Regions from separate parts of the Pseudomonas sp. UTLPPB19802 genome, predicted to be linked through region 2. Evidence: predicted binding sites of a transcription regulator. Region 2 holds the regulator's gene; each other region holds the start of a gene.

Region 1 (6,880 bases), 450 kb from region 2:
GAAGGCCAGCGAGTGGAGCGGCGTCCTTTGGCTGGGACGTGACTACGCCCTGATCGAGGGAGGGCTGGGGCCGACCGCGCCCCATGGCCACTATGCCCACCAGGTGATGCTGGCGCCCGAGGCGCCGGTCACCGTCTGGCTCGAAGGCCAGGCGATCACTGCCAGGCAGTTGCTGATCGGAGCCCAGCGCAGCCACGCCATCGTCAAGACATCGGGTCGGGTGCTCTCCATCTATGCCGAACCGCTGACCCTGGATCTGGATCAGCTCGAACAGGCCCTGGGCAACGTCGAATGGTCGTTGCCGGCTCTCGACGACGCCCTTCGTCACTGTCCCCGCCGCACCCTCGACGATCCGCGTATCACCCGTGCCCTGGCAGCCTTGGAGCAGTCGCTGGATGGCAAGGTTTCGGCCGCTGCCCTGGCCCGCGACGCCAACCTGTCCCTGAGCCAATTGGAGCGGTTGTTCGCCAGCCGCGTCGGCCTGCCGATTCGGCGCCTGGTGCTGTGGCGCCGCCTGCGCCTGGCGCTGAACCAGATACTGGCGGGTAGCAGCCTGACGGTAGCGGCCCACGACGCGGGATTCGCCGATTCGGCGCACTTCTCCCGCTCGATGAAAAAGCTCTTCGGCGTCAGTGCCGCTCATGCCCTGGGGCGGATTCAAGTGCGCCTGCTGGATTGATCCGGCGCAACAATTGCACCGGCGTCGGTGCAGGGTCTGAGGTCTCGACGGGTAGAAACGGGTCCAGCAATTGCCGCACATACCCCACGGGAAAGTCCGGCCGGTTGCCGATCCCGAGGTCCGCCTCGCCGATCCGGTACGCCTCGGTGTGGAAGGCAGTCCCCAGCAGATGGTCCCACGCGGTAAAGAACAGCCCGAAATTCACATCCCCGGCGCGGCCGTACTTCATATGGTGAAAACGATGCACCGGGGCCCAGGCGAAAACCAGGCGCAACGGCCCAAGACGCATATCCACGTTGGAGTGCTGCAGCAGCAACTGGATGGCAATGGCAAACCCCAGCAAGGCCGCAACATCCGCAGGAATACCCAGCAACCACAACGGCAGCAGGCCCGCCAGCGCCTCCACCGCCTGGTGCAGCGGATGCTTGAGCAAGCCGTTGAAGCCATACATCCGCTGCACACTGTGATGCACCGCATGCAGCCGCCACAGTGCTGGCGAGCGATGACTGGCGTAGTGGGCCAGGGTGATGCCCACATCGGCGATCACGATCGCCAGTAGCAGTTGCAACCACAAGGGCAAGGCCTGGGGCCAGAGCAGTTCGAACGGCAACCAGCCGACCAGCACCGGCAACACCAGCAGCCCCAGGGCAGCGAGACTTTCATTGACCAGGCCGTGGACGATGTCCCGCAGACGGTCTCCCCGCGCTCGGTTCCAGGCTGGCTCGTAGGGCAGCCACCACTCGGCAAGAAAAGACACCAGGACCGCCAGCAGGAACAGCAGCGGCAGACACCAGGCCCGCTCGGCCAATGCCAGCCCGGCACCAAGAAACCCAAACCAGAAAACCGGCGCATACAACCCGCTGGACACACGCTTCATGAGACGCTCCTCGTTAAGAAGCCGCCAGCATGAAAGGCCTGTACGAACCGGGATTGAACAAACGGCGCAATCGCCAGTCAGGACATGCAAGGGTCAATTTAAGGATGAATTAAGTCGCAACACTTAGGCTGACCCCACTGAAATCATCCAGACAAGGAACCACCCAGATGAAAGCTTTCGCCACCCTCCTGACCGCTTCCGCCCTGACACTCGCTGCCGGCTTCGCTTCGGCCGATGTGCGTCCGGACCATATTCCCGGCCTGCTGAAATCCGGCACGATCGCCGACTTCGACAAGCTCAACCAGGCGGCGCTGGCCAAGTACCCCGGGGCGACCATCACCGACACCGAGCTGGACCATGCCGCCAGTGGGGGGTATGTCTATGAAGTCGAACTCAAGGCCGCCGACGGCGTGAAATGGGAAGTCAAGCTCGACGCCAAGAGCGCCGCCGTCCTGCAGGAAAAACGCGACAACTGATCGCCCTGCCAAACCACAAGCCGCACGTCCCACAAGGAACGTGCGGCTTGTTCGTTTCAGCCAGCCGTCAAGAAAGGCGCAGTAGCGCCCCCCAGGCACTCAGGCGGTGGTGTTGACGGTACCGCCCGAAGTGCTGCTGCCAGACTCCTGCAGCGCCTGGGTCAGGGCGGCGGTAACGGTCTGGATCGAGGCGGAAATCGTCGCCACCTGGGCCGAGGCGGTCGCCACTGCAGTCGCCTTGGCCTCGTCGCTGTCGTTGCTGGCCTGGGCCTTCTGCAACTGCTGCTCCTGTTCCTGCAATTGCTTCTGCAGTTCGGCCAGTTGCTTGCGCAGTTCCTTGACGGTATCGGATTCCGAACTGGAACTGTCGCTGCTGCCCGCCGCGCCACCACCGGCCGCGGCCTGGGTACCGCCAGCCTTGGTGGTGTCCGTGGCGGTAGCGGCGACGCTACCGGTGGTCGTGGTGTCGTCACTGCTCGCCGACTTGGTGGCGGTGCTGGTGGACAGGCTTGGGGTGATGCTGACCGAGGTGATGCTGACCATGGGAAACGTCCTATCGAGGTAGTGATACCCCATCATCGACATAACGCAGGCCGGCTTGAGACCTATCCTGTATCCCGTTGGTCAGCATCTCGATACACAGTCACGAAACCCCTTTGCCAATCAGGCGCCCAGCCTGGCGGTGACCTCGTTCAATTGCCCCGACAGGCCGTGCAGGTTGCTGCTGGCTGCTTCGGTGCGCTTGACGTTGTCCTGGTTGGTGCTGGCAATCGCAGTGATCTCGGTGAGGTTGCGGGAGATGTCCTCGGCAACCGACGTCTGCTCCTCGGCAGCCGTGGCGATCTGCCGGTTCATATCGCGAATGGCTTCCACCGCGGCGGTGATGCGTTCGAGCATCGCGCCCGCCTCGGTCACCTGCTCGACACTTTCATCACTGCGGGCCTGGCCGCCCTCGATGGCCTGGGCCGCATCCACCGCACCGGTCTGCACCGACTGGATGATCTGGTTGATCTCCAGGATCGACGCTGCGGTACGTTGCGCCAGGCTGCGCACCTCATCGGCGACCACCGCAAAACCACGTCCGGCTTCACCCGCCCGGGCTGCTTCGATCGCGGCATTGAGCGCCAGCAGGTTGGTCTGCTCGGCGATCCCGCGGATCACCTCGAGTACCTTGCCGATCCGCCCACTGTCGCTTTCCAACTGGCGAATGACCGTAGCGGTAGTGGTGATTTCGGTACGCATGCGGGTGATGGTCTGGATAGTCGACTGCATCACCTGTTCGCCCTGCTGCGCCGAGCGATCGGCCTCGTCGGCGGCACCAGCCGCAGCTGCGGCGTGACGGGCAACTTCCTGGGCCGTGGCGGACATCTCGGTCATCGCCGTGGCAACCTGGTCGGTTCGTTCAAATTGTTCATGGGTGCCGGCGGCCATCAGTGCGGCAATGGCATTCAGCTCGCCACTGGCACTGTCCAGGTTCGAGGTGCTGAGCTTGAGGCGATTGAACGTATCGGCGAGAAAATCTCTCAGGGTATTGGCCGCAGTGGCCAGGCGCCCCAACTCATCCTGACGATCGCTGGCCACGCGCTCGGCGAATTTGCCGTGGCTCAGTTGGGCCACGTAATCGATCAGACGGCTGATCGGCTCGACCAGGTTGCGGTTGACCAGCCACAGGCTCAGCAGCGCGATCAGCAGCCCGGACACCAGCATCACCACCAGGCCGATCCAAACGGTGCGCGCGGCCGCCTCGCTGATGGCGCTCGATTGCGCATCGCTGGCCTTGCGCAACTGGCTGACCAGCACACTCATCTGCTCGCTGGCGGCGCGGTCCACACCCTTGACCGCCTGGTCGCCGGCGCTCGGATCACCGCCCGCGGCAACGTAGGCATCACGGCCCTTCTGGTAGGCCAGGCCGAGCTGGCGATGCTCGTCGCGCAGTCTTTCGACCTGGGACTTCAGGCTGCTGTCGATCCCTGGCTGGGCCGCCAGGCGGCCGAGGATATCCTGCACGTCACGCTGGCGATCCTCGAACTGGCGCCAGTACTGGTTCATGTCCTGGGGTTGCTTGCCGCGCAGCAGGACGTTCTTCCACTCCTGCACCTGCTCCTTGAAACGCAGGTTGGCTTCATCCACCAACTGCGAAGCGCGCAACGGACCTTCAATCAGCTCCCGATAGCCATGGACACCGTTGGAAAGGAACTGGAAGCAGGTCAAGGCAATCAGCAACATCGCCAACAGGCTTCCGCTCAGTAGTGCGAGGGTCTGGGCTCTCAAGGATTTTTGCAGCATTGTCGGCATCTCTGAACAGGGATTGGGCACTCCGGTCAGGAGTGCGAGCAGTCGAAACATCCCTGTCAGCGACATCATGGCTTGTGGCCAAAAAAGCGCAGCAGCTTACACCCCTGCCATCGGCAAGCCAGCGCGCGGCTTGAGGCAACCCGACCACCGGTCATCGTTGCTGAAATCGCCCATCAACCCGTAACAAAACTGTCAAAAAGCCTTGAGATGATGCGGCTCAAGCGAACCTGTAAAAGAATGTTTCGGGCGCTTCATTTCAGCGAGCCTCCATGAATCACAGCCTTGACCAAAGTCACCGCGATCCGGACCTGTTCGGCCTGCTTTACGGTTTTCGCTTTCGTGCCGGTGAGCGCGGGGAGGAAATCGATTCCGCCACCGCCCTGAAATGCCTGCAACAGCCCGAAGATCCCGAGGATTTTCTCTGGCTGCACCTGAACCTGGCCCATGCGGCCTGCGAACGCTGGATGAAGACCCACCTGTCGCTGCCCGACGAATTCTTCGAAGCCCTGCACGAAGGCTCTCGCTCGACCCGTATCGAACATGTCGACAACGCCTTGCTGGCGGTGGTCAACGACGTGGTGTTCAACCTGGGCAACATGACCTCCTCGGATGTCTCCACCCTGTGGGTCTGTGCCCGCAGCAAACTGCTGATCAGCGCCCGCCTGCAACCCCTGCATTCGGTCGATAAACTGCGTTCCTCGGTCAAGGCCGGCGAACGCTTCCGCTCACCACTGGAATTGCTGGTGCACCTGCTGCGCGACCAGGGTGAAGTACTGACCCAGATCGTGCGCAAGACTACCCTCAGCGTCGACCAGATCGAAGACCAGTTGCTGTCCCTGCGCGTGAGCAACAACCGCGCGGAACTGGGCGCCATGCGTCGGGTGCTGGTGCGCCTGCAACGGCTGCTGGCACTGGAGCCGGGCTCGCTGCTGCGGTTGCTCAATCGCCCGCCACAGTGGCTGCAGAAGGAAGACGTCAAGGAACTGCGCAAGTCCACCGAAGAGTTCTCGCTGATCCTCAGCGACCTCGAAGCCCTCGGCGAGCGGATCAAGCTGCTGCAGGAAGAGATCGCCGCCAACGTCAACGAACAGACCAACCGGACCCTGTTCACCCTGACGGTGGTCACGGTGCTGGCCCTGCCGATCAACATCATCGCCGGCTTCTTCGGCATGAACGTTGGCGGCATTCCGCTGGCCGGCGACCCGGAGGGTTTCTGGATACTGGTGGCGCTGGTGGCGACCTTCACCTTGCTGGCGGGCCGCTGGGCGTTTCGTAAACGGCAGGATTATTAAAATGGCCGGATAAACGCTGTGGCGAGCGGGCTTGTCGGAACGCCGCACCGCCGCGCTCGGCTGCCAGGCAGCCGTAAAACCACACGCCGCGTTATTTCAGGGACACCGAGTCATCCGGGCCTGGGGCCGCCTCGCGGCCCAGCGCGGGCAAGCCCGCTCGCCACACTGGCCTTCACCACCACCACCACCACCACCCAATCAGGCAGACCAGCGGCACGGCAAAATCTCCGGGTACTGATCTGTGGCAGCTTCTCTGTAACATTTAGCAATGATCATGGCCGATACCCGTTCCCAAACAGGATTTCAGGCATGGCTACCCCCTCATTGACCGCTGCGTCCGCCGCCGACGGCAGGCCGCAGCTGGAAAGCAAACCTCGCGTCTTTACCGCCGTGATCTTCTTCGCGCTGCTGGCCGTCGGCCTGTTGTTCACCGCCTACAGCCTCGTGCACGACATGCACGAGTTCGGCACCGTCGTCACCACCTGGACACCCTTCCTGCTACTCGGTGTCGCCCTGCTGATCGCCCTGGGCTTCGAATTCGTCAACGGCTTCCACGACACCGCCAACGCCGTGGCCACCGTGATCTACACCCACTCGCTGCCGCCGCACTTCGCCGTGGTCTGGTCCGGCTGCTTCAACTTCCTCGGCGTGCTGCTGTCCAGCGGCGCAGTGGCCTTCGGCATCATCGCCCTGCTGCCGGTGGAGCTGATCCTGCAGGTCGGATCGTCCTCCGGCTTCGCGATGATCTTCGCCCTGCTGATCGCCGCCATCCTGTGGAACCTCGGCACCTGGTGGCTGGGCCTGCCGGCCTCGTCGTCGCACACCCTGATCGGTTCGATCATCGGTGTCGGCGTGGCCAACGCCCTGATGCACGGCCGCGACGGTACCAGCGGCGTGGACTGGAGCCAGGTGACCAAGATCGGCTACGCCCTGCTGTTGTCCCCGCTCATCGGTTTCGCCCTGGCCGCCCTGCTGCTGGTAGCGCTGCGCCTGTTCGTGAAAAACCGCGCGCTGTACAAGGCGCCCAAGGGCAACGAGCCGCCACCGTGGTGGATTCGTGGCCTGCTGATCCTGACCTGCACCGGCGTATCCTTTGCCCACGGTTCCAACGATGGGCAGAAAGGCATGGGCCTGATCATGCTGATCCTGGTCGGCACCCTGCCGATGGCCTACGCGCTGAACCGCACCATGCCGGCTGAACAGGCCCTGCAATTCGCCGCCGTCGCCGAGGTCACCCAGGCCGCGCTGGTCAAGGCGGCAC
Region 2 (6,880 bases):
TGGGCTCGGATGCGGCCATCATCGGCAATCGCCGTATTGCGGGCGGTGTCGAGCTGACGGCTGCGCTCGACTACAAGCTCTCGGCCCTGGCTCCACGGGTTCCGAACATGGAGCTCGAGGACGAGCTGCGCAAGACCCAGTCGCGGATCGTCACTGCCCAGGCCGAACTGAGCCTGCGCAATGAGGGTGAAAACGATGGATCGACCAATCGCCAATTGTTCGCCGGACTGCCGCTGACCGCTGCGGAGCCGTTGATCGAACCGACCTTCAGCGAGCCACGGCGTCCTGCCCCGGCGCCGGCTGCGGCCGCCCCGGCAGTCGACCAGCGGGTCTTCGACTCGATGCGCTCGGAACTCAATGGCCTGCGCGAGTTGCTGGAAGTGCAACTGGGCTCGCTGGCCTGGAACCAGTTGCAGGGTCGTCAACCGGAGCAGGCCAACCTGTGGCGGCGCTTGCAGCGTATCGGCCTGTCCGGTCCGCTGTCGCGCGACCTGCTGGCGCTGACCACCGAGATCCAGGAGCCGCGCCAGGCCTGGCGCATGCTGCTGGCGCACCTGGCGCGGATGATCGTCACGCCGGAGATCGAACCGCTCGAAGAGGGGGGCGTGATCGCCATGGTCGGCCCCGCCGGCATGGGCAAGACCACCACGCTGGCCAAGCTGGCGGCGCGCTACGTACTCAAGTACGGCGCACAGAACATTGCGCTGGTCAGCATGGACAGCTTCCGTATCGGCGCCCAGGAGCAACTCAAGACCCTGGGGCGGATTCTCAACGTGTCGGTGACCCACGTCGACCCTGGCCAGTCCCTGGCCCAGGCGCTCGATCCGCTGCTGCGCAAGCGCGTGGTGCTGATTGATACCGCCGGCCTGCAAGCCAGCGACCCGGCCTTGCGCATGCAGTTGGAAAGCCTGGCCGGTCGCGGGATCAAGGCGAAGAATTATCTGGTCCTGGCCACGACCAGCCAGAAGCAGGTGCTCACCGCCGCCTATCACAGCTACAAGCGCTGTGGCCTGGCCGGTTGCATCCTGACCAAGTTGGATGAGACGGCGAGCCTCGGCGAGGTGCTGAGCCTGGCCATCAGCCATGAACTGCCGGTGGCCTATCTGACCGATGGCCCGAGGATTCCGGACGATCTGCATTTGCCGCGTCGCCACCAGCTGGTGAGCCGCGCGGTCAGCGTGCAAATGCAGGAAGAACCCAGCGAAGAGGCCATGGCCGATATGTTCGCTGACATCTACCACAGCCCCTCCAAGCGAGTGGGGTGAGGTAACCATGAAGACGTTGCAACGCATCTACATCGATGGTCTGCCAGGCATCAGTTTCCTTCGGGAAAGCGCAGCCAGTTATGTGGCCTTCCGTCTAAGCAAGACAAGGTAAGAAGAGAACATGGGCAGCATGCATCCCGTACAGGTGATTGCGGTGACCGGCGGCAAGGGTGGCGTCGGAAAGACTAACGTGTCGGTGAACTTGTCCCTGGCACTGGCTGAGCTTGGCCGGCGTGTCATGCTGCTGGATGCCGATCTGGGGCTGGCGAACGTCGACGTCCTGCTGGGGCTGACCCCGAAAAGGACCCTGGCCGATGTGGTCGAGGGCCGCTGCGAGTTGCGTGACGTGATGCTGCAAGGGCCTGGCGGGATTCGCATCGTGCCGGCGGCCTCCGGGACCCAGAGCATGGTCAATCTCAATCCGGCGCAGCACGCCGGCCTGATCCAGGCGTTCAGTGATATCGGCGACAATCTCGACGTGCTGGTGATCGACACCGCTGCGGGTATTGGTGACTCGGTAGTCAGTTTTGTCCGCGCGGCCCAGGAAGTGTTGCTGGTGGTCTGCGATGAGCCGACCTCGATCACCGACGCCTATGCGCTGATCAAGTTGCTCAATCGCGATTACGGCATGAGTCGTTTCCGGGTGCTGGCCAACATGGCCCAGAGCCCGCAGGAAGGTCGCAATCTGTTCGCCAAGTTGACCAAGGTCACGGATCGCTTCCTGGACGTCGCCCTACAATACGTGGGCGCCGTTCCCTATGACGAATGCGTTCGCAAGGCCGTGCAAAAGCAGCGTGCGGTCTACGAGGCTTTCCCACGTTCGAAATGCGCCCTGGCGTTCAAGGCTATCGCGCAGAAGGTCGATACCTGGCCGTTGCCCGCGAACCCTCGTGGGCATCTGGAATTCTTCGTCGAACGTCTGGTACTTCAAACGAGTGCGGGACCGGTGCTATGACTGCAAGTGGCTATCGCATGTATTCCAAATCCTCGCGTGACAGCCAGTATGAATTGATCGAGCGTTACGCGCCCCTGGTCAAGCGGATCGCTTATCACCTGCTGGCGCGGCTGCCGGCCAGTGTTCAGGTCGAAGACCTGATCCAGGCCGGCATGATCGGTTTGCTCGAAGTCTCGACCAAATATGATTCGGGCAAGGGTGCGAGTTTCGAGACCTATGCCGGTATCCGCATCCGTGGCGCGATGCTCGACGAGGTGCGCAAGGGGGACTGGGCGCCGCGCTCGGTGCACCGCAATACCCGCATGGTCAGCGACGCAATTCGCTCAATTGAAGCGAAAACCGGTCGCGACGCTAAAGATCATGAGGTTGCAGCCGAACTCCAATTGAGTCTCGATGATTATTACGGGATTTTGAACGATACCTTGGGCAGCCGACTGTTCAGTTTCGACGACCTGTTGCAGGACGGCGAGCATGAAGGGTTGCATGAGGATGGCGCGAGCGCTCATCTCGAACCGTCGCGCGACCTGGAGGATGAACGCTTCCAGGCCGCACTGGCGGACGCGATTGCCAATTTGCCGGAGCGTGAGCGGCTGGTCTTGTCGCTGTACTATGACGAGGAACTGAACCTCAAGGAAATCGGTGAGGTGCTGGGGGTCAGCGAGTCGCGAGTCAGCCAGTTGCATAGCCAGTGCGCAGCCCGTTTGCGGGGGCGTTTGGGAGAGTGGCGAGCGCGTTGACGGGGCAGTGTGTGGGGACACTGCGAACGAGACCGATGCGGCGTGTGACGGTGCATCGGTGGCTCGGCCGGTTGTGGTTTCCATGCAGTAGGGTACAAAGCCTTGTCGAGTGTTGTGCCGAATTGATTTAACAGCGCGTCCAGGTGCTGAAACGCGTTTAAGACTGCTTGGAGGTCGAATTGAACAAGAACATGAAAATCCTCATTGTTGATGACTTTTCAACGATGCGGCGGATCATCAAAAACCTGTTGCGTGACCTCGGGTTCACCAACACTGTCGAGGCCGATGACGGTACCACCGCCATTCCGGTGCTCAATAGTGGCAGCATCGACTTTCTGGTCACCGACTGGAACATGCCCGGCATGACCGGCATCGATCTGCTGCGCCACGTACGTGCCGACGAGAAGCTCAAGCATCTGCCGGTCCTCATGGTCACGGCCGAAGCCAAGCGCGAGCAGATCATCGAGGCTGCCCAGGCGGGTGTGAACGGTTATGTGGTCAAACCATTCACGGCCCAGGCGTTGAAAGAGAAGATCGAGAAGATCTTCGAACGCATCGGTTGATGAAGTCCGCCACGGGGGCGCTATGGAGCACAACGAATCTTCTCTGGGCGATTTTGAATCGACCCTGAAAAAACATGCCCGCGAACTGGTCGAAAGCCTTGAAAAAGGCCGCTTCGGCGACGCGGTGCAAATGATCCATGAGCTGAACCAGACCCGTGACCGCGGCCTGTATCTGGAAGTCGGCAAGCTGACCCGCGAGCTGCACAGTGCGATCGTCAATTTCCAGATCGATCCCACCATGCCGCAAGCCGAGGAAGTCTCGCAGATCACCGACGCCACCGAGCGCCTGTCCTATGTGGTCAGGCTGACCGAGGCGGCGGCCAATCGCACCATGGACCTGGTGGAGAGCGCGACGCCGCGGGTCAATGGCCTGAATGACGAAGCCAAGGCGCTGAGCGCCGACTGGGGGCGCTTCATGCGCCGCGAGGTCGGTGCCGAGGAATTTCGCGCATTGGCCCGGCGAGTCGACAGTTTCCTGACGCGCAGCGAGCAGGAGACCCAGGCCGTCTCGAGCGATCTCAACGACATCCTGCTGGCCCAGGACTATCAGGATCTGACCGGCCAGGTGATCAAGCGTGTCACGCACATGGTCACCGAGGTCGAGAGCAACCTGCTCAAGCTGGTGCTGATGGCCAGCCAGGTGGATCGCTTTGCCGGTATCGAACATGACCGCGAAGCCATCCTCGCGCAAAAAGATCCACAAAAACAAATGGCAAAGGGTGAAGGTCCGCAGATTCATGCCGATAAACGTGAAGACGTTGTGTCCGGCCAGGACGATGTCGACGATTTGCTTTCCAGCCTTGGATTCTAGGAGCACCCATACACATGAGCTTCGGCGCCGATGAAGAGATCCTTCAGGATTTCCTGGTTGAGGCCGGCGAGATTCTTGAGCAACTGTCCGAACAACTGGTCGAGCTGGAAAGCCGGCCGGACGATGCGGATCTGCTCAATGCCATTTTTCGCGGTTTTCACACTGTAAAAGGGGGCGCCGGCTTCCTCCAGCTCAATGAGCTGGTGGAGTGCTGTCACATCGCCGAGAACGTGTTCGACATCCTGCGCAAGGGTGAGCGTCGCGTTGACGCGGAGCTGATGGACGTGGTCCTGGAAGCGCTGGACGCGGTCAACGGCATGTTCGGTCAAGTGCGCGAGCGCAGCCCGATCACTCCCGCGACTCCTGAGCTGCTGGCGGCATTGTCGCGTCTGGCGGAACCTGCCGGGGCAGAACCTGCGCCCGAGCCGGTGGCCGAGGTCGCGGTAGCTGAGCCTGAGCCGGTCGCCGAAAGCCCGTCGGGTGATATTACCGACAATGAATTCGAACAACTGCTCGACTCGCTCGACGGTGCCGAGGCCGATGCGCCCAAGGCGGCCGCTGCGGAAGGTGAGGCCGAGAGTGATGAAATCACCGACGCCGAGTTCGAGTCGCTGCTCGACCAGTTGCATGGCAAGGGCCAGTTCGCGCCCGACGCTGTCGCGACGCCAGCATCCGCCGCAGCCCCTGCGGCAGCCCCGGCGGCGGGTGAAGCACCCGACAACGGCGATATTACCGATGACGAGTTCGAAGCCCTGCTCGATCAGTTGCACGGCAAGGGATCGTTCAAGGTCGAGGGTATCGACACCGGTGCTGCCGCCGCCCAGGCTGCGGAAGTCACCGGAGCTTCCGGTGGTGACCTGATCACCGACCAGGAATTCGAGTCGCTGCTCGACGAGCTGCACGGCAAGGGCAAGTTCTCCGAAGTGGCCGCGACGGCGGCTGCTCCCGTGGCGGCCAAGCCCGCCGCTGCTGCGACCCCTGCCGCCGCTGCAGCACCGGCCGCCAAGACGCCGGCGGCAGCACCCACGCCAGCCGCCAAGGCTCCGGCTGCCGCCTCTGCGGCACCGGCTCCAGCTCGTGCGCCGGCTCCTGCCGCGGCCGGTGGTGGCGAAAAACCGGCGGCCAGTGAAGCGGAAACCACCGTACGGGTCGACACCGCGCGCCTTGACGAGATCATGAACATGGTCGGCGAGCTGGTGCTGGTGCGTAACCGCTTGGTGCGCCTCGGGCTCAACAGCGGCGACGAAGCCATGTCCAAGGCGGTGTCCAACCTCGACGTGGTGACTGCCGACCTGCAGACCGCGGTGATGAAGACCCGCATGCAGCCGATCAAGAAGGTCTTCGGCCGCTTCCCGCGCCTGGTTCGTGACCTGGCACGGCAACTGAAGAAAGAAATCAACCTGGAACTGGTGGGTGAAGAAACCGACCTCGACAAGAACCTCGTCGAGGCCCTGGCCGACCCGTTGGTCCACTTGGTGCGCAACTCGGTCGACCACGGTATCGAGGAACCGGCCGACCGCGAGGCGATGGGCAAGGCGCGCAGCGGTCGGGTAGTGCTCTCGGCCGAACAGGAAGGCGACCACATCCTGCTGTCGATTTCCGATGACGGCAAGGGCATGGACGCCGACGTGTTGCGCAGCATCGCCGTGAAGAAAGGCCTGATGGACAAGGATGCAGCCGACCGCCTGAGCGAGACCGACTGCTTCAACCTGATCTTCGCCCCGGGCTTCTCGACCAAGACCGAGATCTCCGACGTGTCGGGCCGCGGCGTGGGCATGGACGTGGTGAAGACCAAGATCGCCCAGCTCAACGGCACCATCAACATCTACTCGACCAAGGGCAAGGGCTCGAAGATCGTCATCAAGGTCCCGCTGACCCTGGCGATCATGCCGACCCTGATGGTGATGCTCGGCAACCAGGCCTTTGCGTTCCCGCTGGTCAACGTCAACGAGATATTCCACCTCGACCTGTCGCGCACCAACGTGGTCGACGGCCAGGAAGTGGTGATCGTACGCGACAAGGCGTTGCCGCTGTTCTATCTCAAGCGCTGGCTGGTCAGCTCCGCGGCTCACGAAGAGCAGCGCGAAGGCCACGTGGTGATCCTTTCCGTGGGCACTCAACGCATCGGCTTTGTCGTCGATCAATTGGTTGGCCAGGAGGAAGTGGTAATCAAGCCACTGGGCAAAATGCTGCAGGGAACCCCGGGCATGTCGGGCGCCACCATTACCGGTGACGGTCGCATCGCGCTGATTCTCGATGTGCCGAGCATGCTCAAGCGTTACGCCGCACGGCGTATTTGATTCCGGTTCGGCGGCAGGACATGAGTCCGCCGCCAGGCCTAACGGAGTGTTTATGGTAGTCAAGGTCCTGGTGGTGGATGACTCGGGTTTTTTCCGCCGCCGCGTCTCGGAAATCCTTTCGGCGGATACGAGCATCCAGGTCGTCGGTACGGCGACCAACGGTAAAGAAGCCATTGATCAGGCGCTGGCGCTCAAGCCGGACGTGATCACCATGGACTACGAGATGCCAATGATGGACGGCATCACGGC
Region 3 (6,880 bases), 400 kb from region 2:
CCCCCCGTAATTCAAGGCTTTGCCAGGTGGCTGCCGCTGGCAATGCCAGAAAAGCGGCAAGGCATTTCCGCTAAGCGCCAGCAAAGCGGCAACACCGGCGGCAAAAAAAAGCGGGAGCCTTGTGGGCTCCCGCTGGGTGTCGAACTGTTGGCTATTTGGCCTTGTAGATGATGCCCGGACTGCATTGCACCATCTGGTAGTGGTCCGGCAGGCCGTTGAGGGCCTCGGATGCCCCCAGGAACAGATAACCGCCTGGTTTGAGACTGCCGTGGATGCGCATGAGGATGTCCTTCTTCACCTCCGCGGAGAAGTAGATCAGCACGTTGCGGCAAAACACGATGTCGAACTTGCCCAGGCTGGCATAACTGTCGAGCAGGTTGAACGAGCGGAATTCGACCCGGTTGCGGATTGGCGCCTTGACCGCCCAGCGCCCCGGCCCCTTGGTATCGAAGTAGCGCTGCAGGCGATCGGGCGACAGGCCGCGACCAATCGCCAGGCTGTCGTACTCGCCGGTCTTGCAGTTGTTCAGCATAAGACCCGACAGGTCGGTGGCGACGATCTGCGCACCGGCCTTCAACTGGCCAATGTTGGTCCGCTCGAACTCGTCGATCGACATCGAGATCGAGTAAGGCTCCTGCCCCGATGAACAAGCGGCCGACCAGATCCGCAGGCGTTGCCCGGGACTGGCCTTGATCGCTTCCGGCAATACCTTGCTCTTGAGCACCTCAAACGGATAGGTGTCACGAAACCACAGGGTTTCGTTGGTCGTCATGGCATCCACCACCTGCTCACGCAAGCCGCTGCGTGGCTGGGTCTGGATCCGCTGGACCAGCTCGCCCAGGGATTTGATGCCATTCTGCTCCATCAGCTTGTTGAGACGGCTGGAAACCAGATATTGCTTGTTTTCACCGAGCAGAATGCCACAGGCCTTTTCCAGGAAGACCCGGAACTGTTCGAAATCCAAATTACCCGTAGACAATGGTGCCGCCTCTTAAATCGTCTGTAGCGCCAGGGACCATCGGTCCCCGGCTGTTATCCTGCAGCCTTGATCCGGTCAACCACCCGGGCCGCCAGGTCATCAGGTCGGAACTTGGCAAGGAAGTCATCGGCGCCGACCTTCTTCACCATCGCCTGGTTGAAAACCCCTGACAAGGAAGTATGCAGAGTGATGTGCAGCTTTTGCATGCGCGGATCGCTGCGAATCTCAGCAGTGAGGGTATAGCCGTCCATCTCGGGCATTTCAATGTCGGAGATCATCATGAGGAATTCCTCCTCCGGCTTCTTGCCCTCGTCGACCAGCTTGCGCAGGTAATCCAGTGCCTGCCGGCCGTCGTTCAGCGCCACCACCTCGACACCGACCGTCTGCAGGCAACGCGTGACCTGCTTGCGCGCCACCGACGAATCGTCGACGGTGAGCACACGCAGGGACACCGCCTTGGTTTGCGTCTCGACATCCACCACGCCCAGGGAAACCGACTCGGACATGGGCGAAACCTCGGCGAGGATCTTCTCCACGTCGATGATTTCCACCAACTGGTTGTCAATCCGCGTCACCGCCGTCAGGTAGTGATCACGTCCGGTCCCCTTGGGTGGCGGATGGATCTCTTCCCAGTTCATGTTGACGATGCGCTCCACCGACTTGACCAGGAACCCCTGGGTCTTGGTGTTGTACTCCGTAATGATCACGAACGGATTACTCTGATCCTTGAGTGCACCGGAACCGGTGGCCATTGCCAGATCGAGGATCGGAATGGTTGCTCCACGAATGTTCGCTACACCGCACACTACCGGATTGGACTTGGGCATCAGGGTCAGCTTGGGGCATTGCAGCACCTCGCGTACCTTGAACACGTTGATCCCGTAGAGCTGCTGTCCGTCGAGACGGAACAACAGCAACTCGAGGCGGTTCTGCCCCACCAGTTGCGTACGCTGGTTCACCGAATCCATCACACCAGCCATGACTGCCCTCTCTGATCAAAGCTTCACGATTCGACGCCCGTTCAGGCGCAAACGGCACGAGCCTTGCTTTTTATACCGTTATGAAAGCACAAACGACATTTTTTCGACGCCTTACATCACAGTACCGCAGATTACTCGCGGTAGTGTCGGTTTTATGCTGCCTGAACCCAAGCAACCCTGCTTTTGCGGAATCGGCGACCCTGCCTGATCAGCTTATCGGCGTGACCCAAGGCTTTCTTGAATTCACGGTAGAAGACTATCTGGCTACCAGTCAAACCGAAGGTCGCTACGAAATCCAGGTCAACCAACTAGACCCGCGCCTGCGCATGGCTGCCTGCGACAAGGAATTGACAGCCAGCCTCGAGAGCCCGGCAACCCCGATCGGCCGAGTCACCGTGAAGATCCGCTGCGAAGGCAGTTCGCCCTGGACGGTGTTCGTACCAGCCCAGGTCAAGCTGTTCCGCGACGTGGTCGTCACTACTCGCCCACTCAAGCGCGCCGGAATCATCGAGCCAGAAGACGTGGCCCTGCGTGAACGGGATATCAGTCTGATCAACCAGGGGTTCCTGACCTCGCCCGACCAGGCGATCGGGCAGAAACTTGTCCGACCAATGGTCATGGACCAGGTCATCACCCTGGTTCACCTGGAGCAGGCAGAAGTGGTGCGCAAGGGTGATCAGGTGGTCATCAGCGCGACGAGCGGTGGCCTGGTGGTCAAGATGCCCGGCGAAGCGCTCTCCGATGGCGGCCTGAACGAGCAGATCCGCATCAAGAACCTCAACTCGCAGCGGGTCATCAAGGCCCGGGTCACTGCCCCTGGTCAGGTGGAAGTGGCCTTATAGAGAAAAAAACCACTCTGTAGATAACTGGCGCCGAGCCAACACTTTTCCTAAACTGTGGCCCAGACAGGGCTACAGCCGAAATGCAGACTCATTTTCAGATGAGCCTAAAGTTTTTCCGGGTATGGCCGAAAACAAGGCAAGCGTCCAAATACCCAGAGGTTTTTATCATGGTCATCGATTTCAGTCGTTTGAATAACGCCCCGTCACTGACAGGCAGTACGCGCACCAGCGCCAACAAGGAAGCCGACGGCGCCGGCAAGTCTGCCGCCGTGAACAGCCAGGCCGATTCAGTCGGCCAGAGCGGGGAATCGGTACACCTCAGCAATGAGGCTCAGCAGTTGCAAAAGATCACTGACAAGCTGCAGCAGCAGCCTGTAGTCAACAGCGCCCGCGTGGCCGAGTTGAAACAGGCAATCGCCGATGGCAGCTACAAGGTCGATAGCAACCGAGTCGCAAGCAAACTGCTCAACTTCGAAGCCCAGCGCTAGGCATCTGCCGGCGCGAGGCTTTTGGACGCTTAAAACCCAAGGCCAGCCATGCACGACACCAATTTACTGCAACTGATCACCGAAGATTTTGCTCCAGCTCAAGATCTGCTTGAGCTGTTGCGCGCCGAATCGCTGGCGCTGCATGGTCGCAACATGGTCGAGCTCGAAGACATTCTGGCGCGCAAGCAAGCGTTGATCATCCTGTTGGAACAACATGGCCGCAAGCGCAGCCAGATTCTCGCCAGCCTCAACCTGCCCCTCAACCACTCCGGCCTGGAACAACTGGCCGCGCAGTCGAGCGTGGGTGCCGAGTTGCTGAGCCAGAGCGAAGAACTCACCCGTCTCCTGGCCGACTGCCAGGCTGCCAATGAACTCAATGGGCGCAATATCCAGGTTCAGCAAGCAACTACCGCAAATCAGTTGAAGATCCTGACCGGCGGCGAGCCACCCGCACTGTATGATGCCCGCGGCTCGACGGCGAGGCTTGCGAAGCCGCGCCCTCTGAGTCAGGCTTGACCCCGAACTGCTGCGCGCTCTATCCAAGGCGCGTATCATGCTGGCAAAATGCTGGCTTTGCGTGTAGTCGTATTTTGTCTGGAGATTGATGAACCGTGTCCAATGCCCCAAGCGCGGACGATGCTCCGCAGCCACCTAAGGTGCTAACCACGCCTCTGGAAATTTCCGCCAACCTGCGGATGCTGCAGGATAGCCATGACCCGTTGATCATCACGTTCCACGAACGTAGCCAGCGCTTCCAGAGTTTCGTCATCGATATCGACCGAGACGCTGGTACTCTGGCCCTGGACGAAATGATGCCGCGCGACGGCGAACGTTTCCTGGCGGCAGGCGAACCGTTCCGTGTCGAAGGTTTCCATGACGGCGTACGCATCACCTGGGAACAACCCCAGCCGATGACCGTGGACGAGACCAACGGATGCTACCGCGGGGCGATTCCCGAGGAAGTGGTCTACCACCAGCGCCGTAACGCGTTTCGCGCTGCCCTGAAACTCACCGCCCTGGTGAACATCGAAATGGGTGGCGACAAGCTCAAGGCACCGGTCAACGGCAAACTGCTGGACATCTCCGCCAGCGGTTGCAAGCTGCGTTTCGAAGGCGATATCTCCGACCGCCTGCAATTGGGCCAAGTCTACGAACGCTTTATCGCTGCCCTGCCCTTCGGCCCGATGACTGCTCCGGTGGAGTTGCGCCACCTGCACTTCGAAGAAAGGATCAACACCACCTTCGCCGGGGTACGCTTCCACAATATGAGCGGGCTGGTACAACGCCAGGTCGAGCGCTTCGTCTACCAACTGCAACGTGAAGCACGGCGTTTCGACAAGGACGACGACTACTGAGTCAGACGCTGCCTTCACCCAAGAAAAACGGGCCACTCTCATCAGGTGGCCCGTTTTTTATTCGCTCTCTCAATTGCTCGACTTGTTTGCCGGTTCCGGATCCGATTCATCGACCTGGGTAGCAGCCCCTGCCTGCGTCTCGGAGGGCTGAATATCGGCTGGCGGCGGTGTCACAGAGGTGTCGCACATCTGGTCCAGTACCACCTGCTCGTCGACCCGCGGATCGAGCGCCGCGCCAAGGGGCGACATGGCTTCCGGCATGACCACGTGCTGCAGCGGCGCATCCTCGACCTGGTGCAGGTTGGTCACGGCCTTTGGCCGGATACGCAATACCAGGACCAATGCGAAGAAGCTGAAGAACGCGTAGAGCATATGGCTGCCGAACAGCTTCATCAGCACCCCGGCCGCCAGCGGCCCGATGCTCGCACCAATGCCGTAGGTCATCAGCAACATGGCGGTCAGCGAAACACGGCGATCGCCCTCGATATGGTCATTGGAAAATGCTACCGCCAGCGGATACAGGCAGAACTGCAGCAGCGAAACCACGAATCCGGAGGCAAACAGCACCTCCATCGGCGCCGAGGAGAAGATCGCCAGCGGCAAGGACGCCAGCATCAGCAGCAGGGCGACGCTGCGGATCAGCACGGCCCGATCGTAGCGATCAGACAACCATCCCAGCGGCCACTGCACCAGGAAGCCGGCAAAGATGCAGCAGCCCATGAACAGACCGACCAGCTCGGTGGAAAGCCCCTGTTGAGCAGCATAGAGCGGCGCCAGGCCATAGAACGAGCCGACGATCAGCCCCGCACCCAATACGGTGGTCAGCGATTGCGGTACGCGCTTCATGAAGAAGCGTGGTTCCAGCGGAGCCGGATGCAGGGGTGCCGGGTGAATCCGCCGGGTCATGGCCACCGGTACCAGGCACAACGCAAAGCACAGTGCGACCAGCATCAGCAATTCGGGCCCGAGGGCCGGGTGCATGACCAGGATCAGTTGCCCGAGCACCAGGCCCAGATAGGAAGCGATCATGTAGCCACTGAAGACCAAACCGCGTTGCTTGGCCTCGGCCTGCTCGTTGAGCCAGCTCTCGATAACCATGTACTGGCACATCATGCCAAGGCCAACGATCATCCTCAGCAACAGCCAGGCCGGCAGCCAATTGATCAGGCCATGGCCCAGTACGGCGGCACCGACGATCCCGGCACAAGTGGCATAGGCCCGGATATGTCCGACGCGGGCAATCAGCCGGTGGCCGATCTTGCCGCCCAGCACCAGACCGAAGTAGTTGGCCGCCATCAAGGCGCCTACCCACAGGCCATCGACATGGTCGGCTGCCAGGCGCAGGGCAAGGTAGGTACTCAGAAGGCCCGAGCCGATCAGCATCATCAGCGAGGCGAAATACAGCGCTCTAAAGGATTTCCAGATTTGGCGCATTGACGTTCCTGGCGGCTCTTTGAATAAGATGTCGGGCTACCCGGAAGATAGCCCGATGCGGACGTTACGTCTAAGCCTGGGCGGCCAGAACACGGCGCTCCCAGGGGCTGATCTCATCGAGGTAGCTGGTCAACTCCATGGTCTTCGAAGCCACGTAGCCTTCGATGAACTCGGTGCCGAACAGTTCCTTGGCCAAGTGGCTGCGCTTGAGCCGCTCCAGGGCCGCATGCAGGGTGCAGGGCAGTGACAACTCATCCGCTACTTCGAACTCGCCCTGGATCGCCGGTGTCGGCTCCAGTTGCTGCTCGATACCGTGCAGGCCTGCGGCCAGGCTGGCGGCAATCGCCAGGTAAGGGTTGGCATCCGCTCCCGGCAGGCGGTTCTCCACGCGCCGTGCCACCGGCGAGCTGGCCGGGATACGCAGGCCGGCAGCCCGGTTGTCGTGGGACCAGCAGGCATTGTTCGGCGACGCGTACGGATGGCATAGACGCTGGTAGGAGTTGACGTTCGGCGCAAACAACGCGGTGAAGTCCGCCATGCACGCCTGCTGACCACCGATGAAATGACGGAACATTGCGGTCGGCTCGCCAGCGGCATCACTGAAGACGTTTTTGCCGCTGCCAATCTCCACCACGCTCTGGTGAATGTGCATCGAGCTGCCCGGCGTCTTCGCCAGCGGCTTGGCCATGCAGACCACGCTCAGGCCATGCTTGAGCGCCACCTCCTTGAGCAGGTGCTTGAACAGGAAGGTCTGGTCGGCCAGCAGCAGCGGATCGCCGTGCAACAGGTTGACCTCGAACTG

What was found. Region 2 encodes FliA, which starts transcription of late flagellar genes. Its sites were predicted from a motif close to CTAAAGTTTNNNNNNNNNNNGCCGNTAA; they were not measured.
Region 1: AC6I6U_RS30045 (methyl-accepting chemotaxis protein) is a predicted target of FliA. The motif match lies at 4,435-4,462, and genes of this name have one in related genera.
Region 3: flgM (flagellar biosynthesis anti-sigma factor FlgM) is a predicted target of FliA. The motif match lies at 2,906-2,933, and genes of this name have one in related genera.

The regions. Positions count from the first base shown of each region.
Region 1 is NZ_AP048545.1:6,815,350-6,822,229, forward strand. Features, by position in the region: gene AC6I6U_RS30025 (helix-turn-helix domain-containing protein) at 1-679, shown strand, start outside; gene AC6I6U_RS30030 (sterol desaturase family protein) at 630-1,556, opposite strand; gene AC6I6U_RS30035 (PepSY domain-containing protein) at 1,724-2,032, shown strand; gene AC6I6U_RS30040 (hypothetical protein) at 2,132-2,575, opposite strand; gene AC6I6U_RS30045 (methyl-accepting chemotaxis protein) at 2,696-4,318, opposite strand; gene AC6I6U_RS30050 (transporter) at 4,597-5,619, shown strand; gene AC6I6U_RS30055 (inorganic phosphate transporter) at 5,929-6,880, shown strand, end outside.
Region 2 is NZ_AP048545.1:6,361,081-6,367,960, reverse strand. Features, by position in the region: gene flhF (flagellar biosynthesis GTPase FlhF) at 1-1,265, shown strand, start outside; gene fleN (flagellar synthesis regulator FleN) at 1,387-2,220, shown strand; gene fliA (RNA polymerase sigma factor FliA) at 2,217-2,957, shown strand; gene AC6I6U_RS27820 (chemotaxis response regulator CheY) at 3,149-3,520, shown strand; gene AC6I6U_RS27815 (protein phosphatase CheZ) at 3,543-4,331, shown strand; gene AC6I6U_RS27810 (chemotaxis protein CheA) at 4,346-6,631, shown strand; gene AC6I6U_RS27805 (protein-glutamate methylesterase/protein-glutamine glutaminase) at 6,684-6,880, shown strand, end outside.
Region 3 is NZ_AP048545.1:6,757,899-6,764,778, forward strand. Features, by position in the region: gene cheR (protein-glutamate O-methyltransferase CheR) at 152-979, opposite strand; gene AC6I6U_RS29740 (chemotaxis protein CheV) at 1,033-1,959, opposite strand; gene flgA (flagellar basal body P-ring formation chaperone FlgA) at 2,040-2,801, shown strand; gene flgM (flagellar biosynthesis anti-sigma factor FlgM) at 2,969-3,289, shown strand; gene AC6I6U_RS29755 (flagella synthesis protein FlgN) at 3,338-3,805, shown strand; gene AC6I6U_RS29760 (flagellar brake protein) at 3,901-4,644, shown strand; gene AC6I6U_RS29765 (MFS transporter) at 4,714-6,078, opposite strand; gene AC6I6U_RS29770 (glutamine synthetase family protein) at 6,149-6,880, opposite strand, start outside.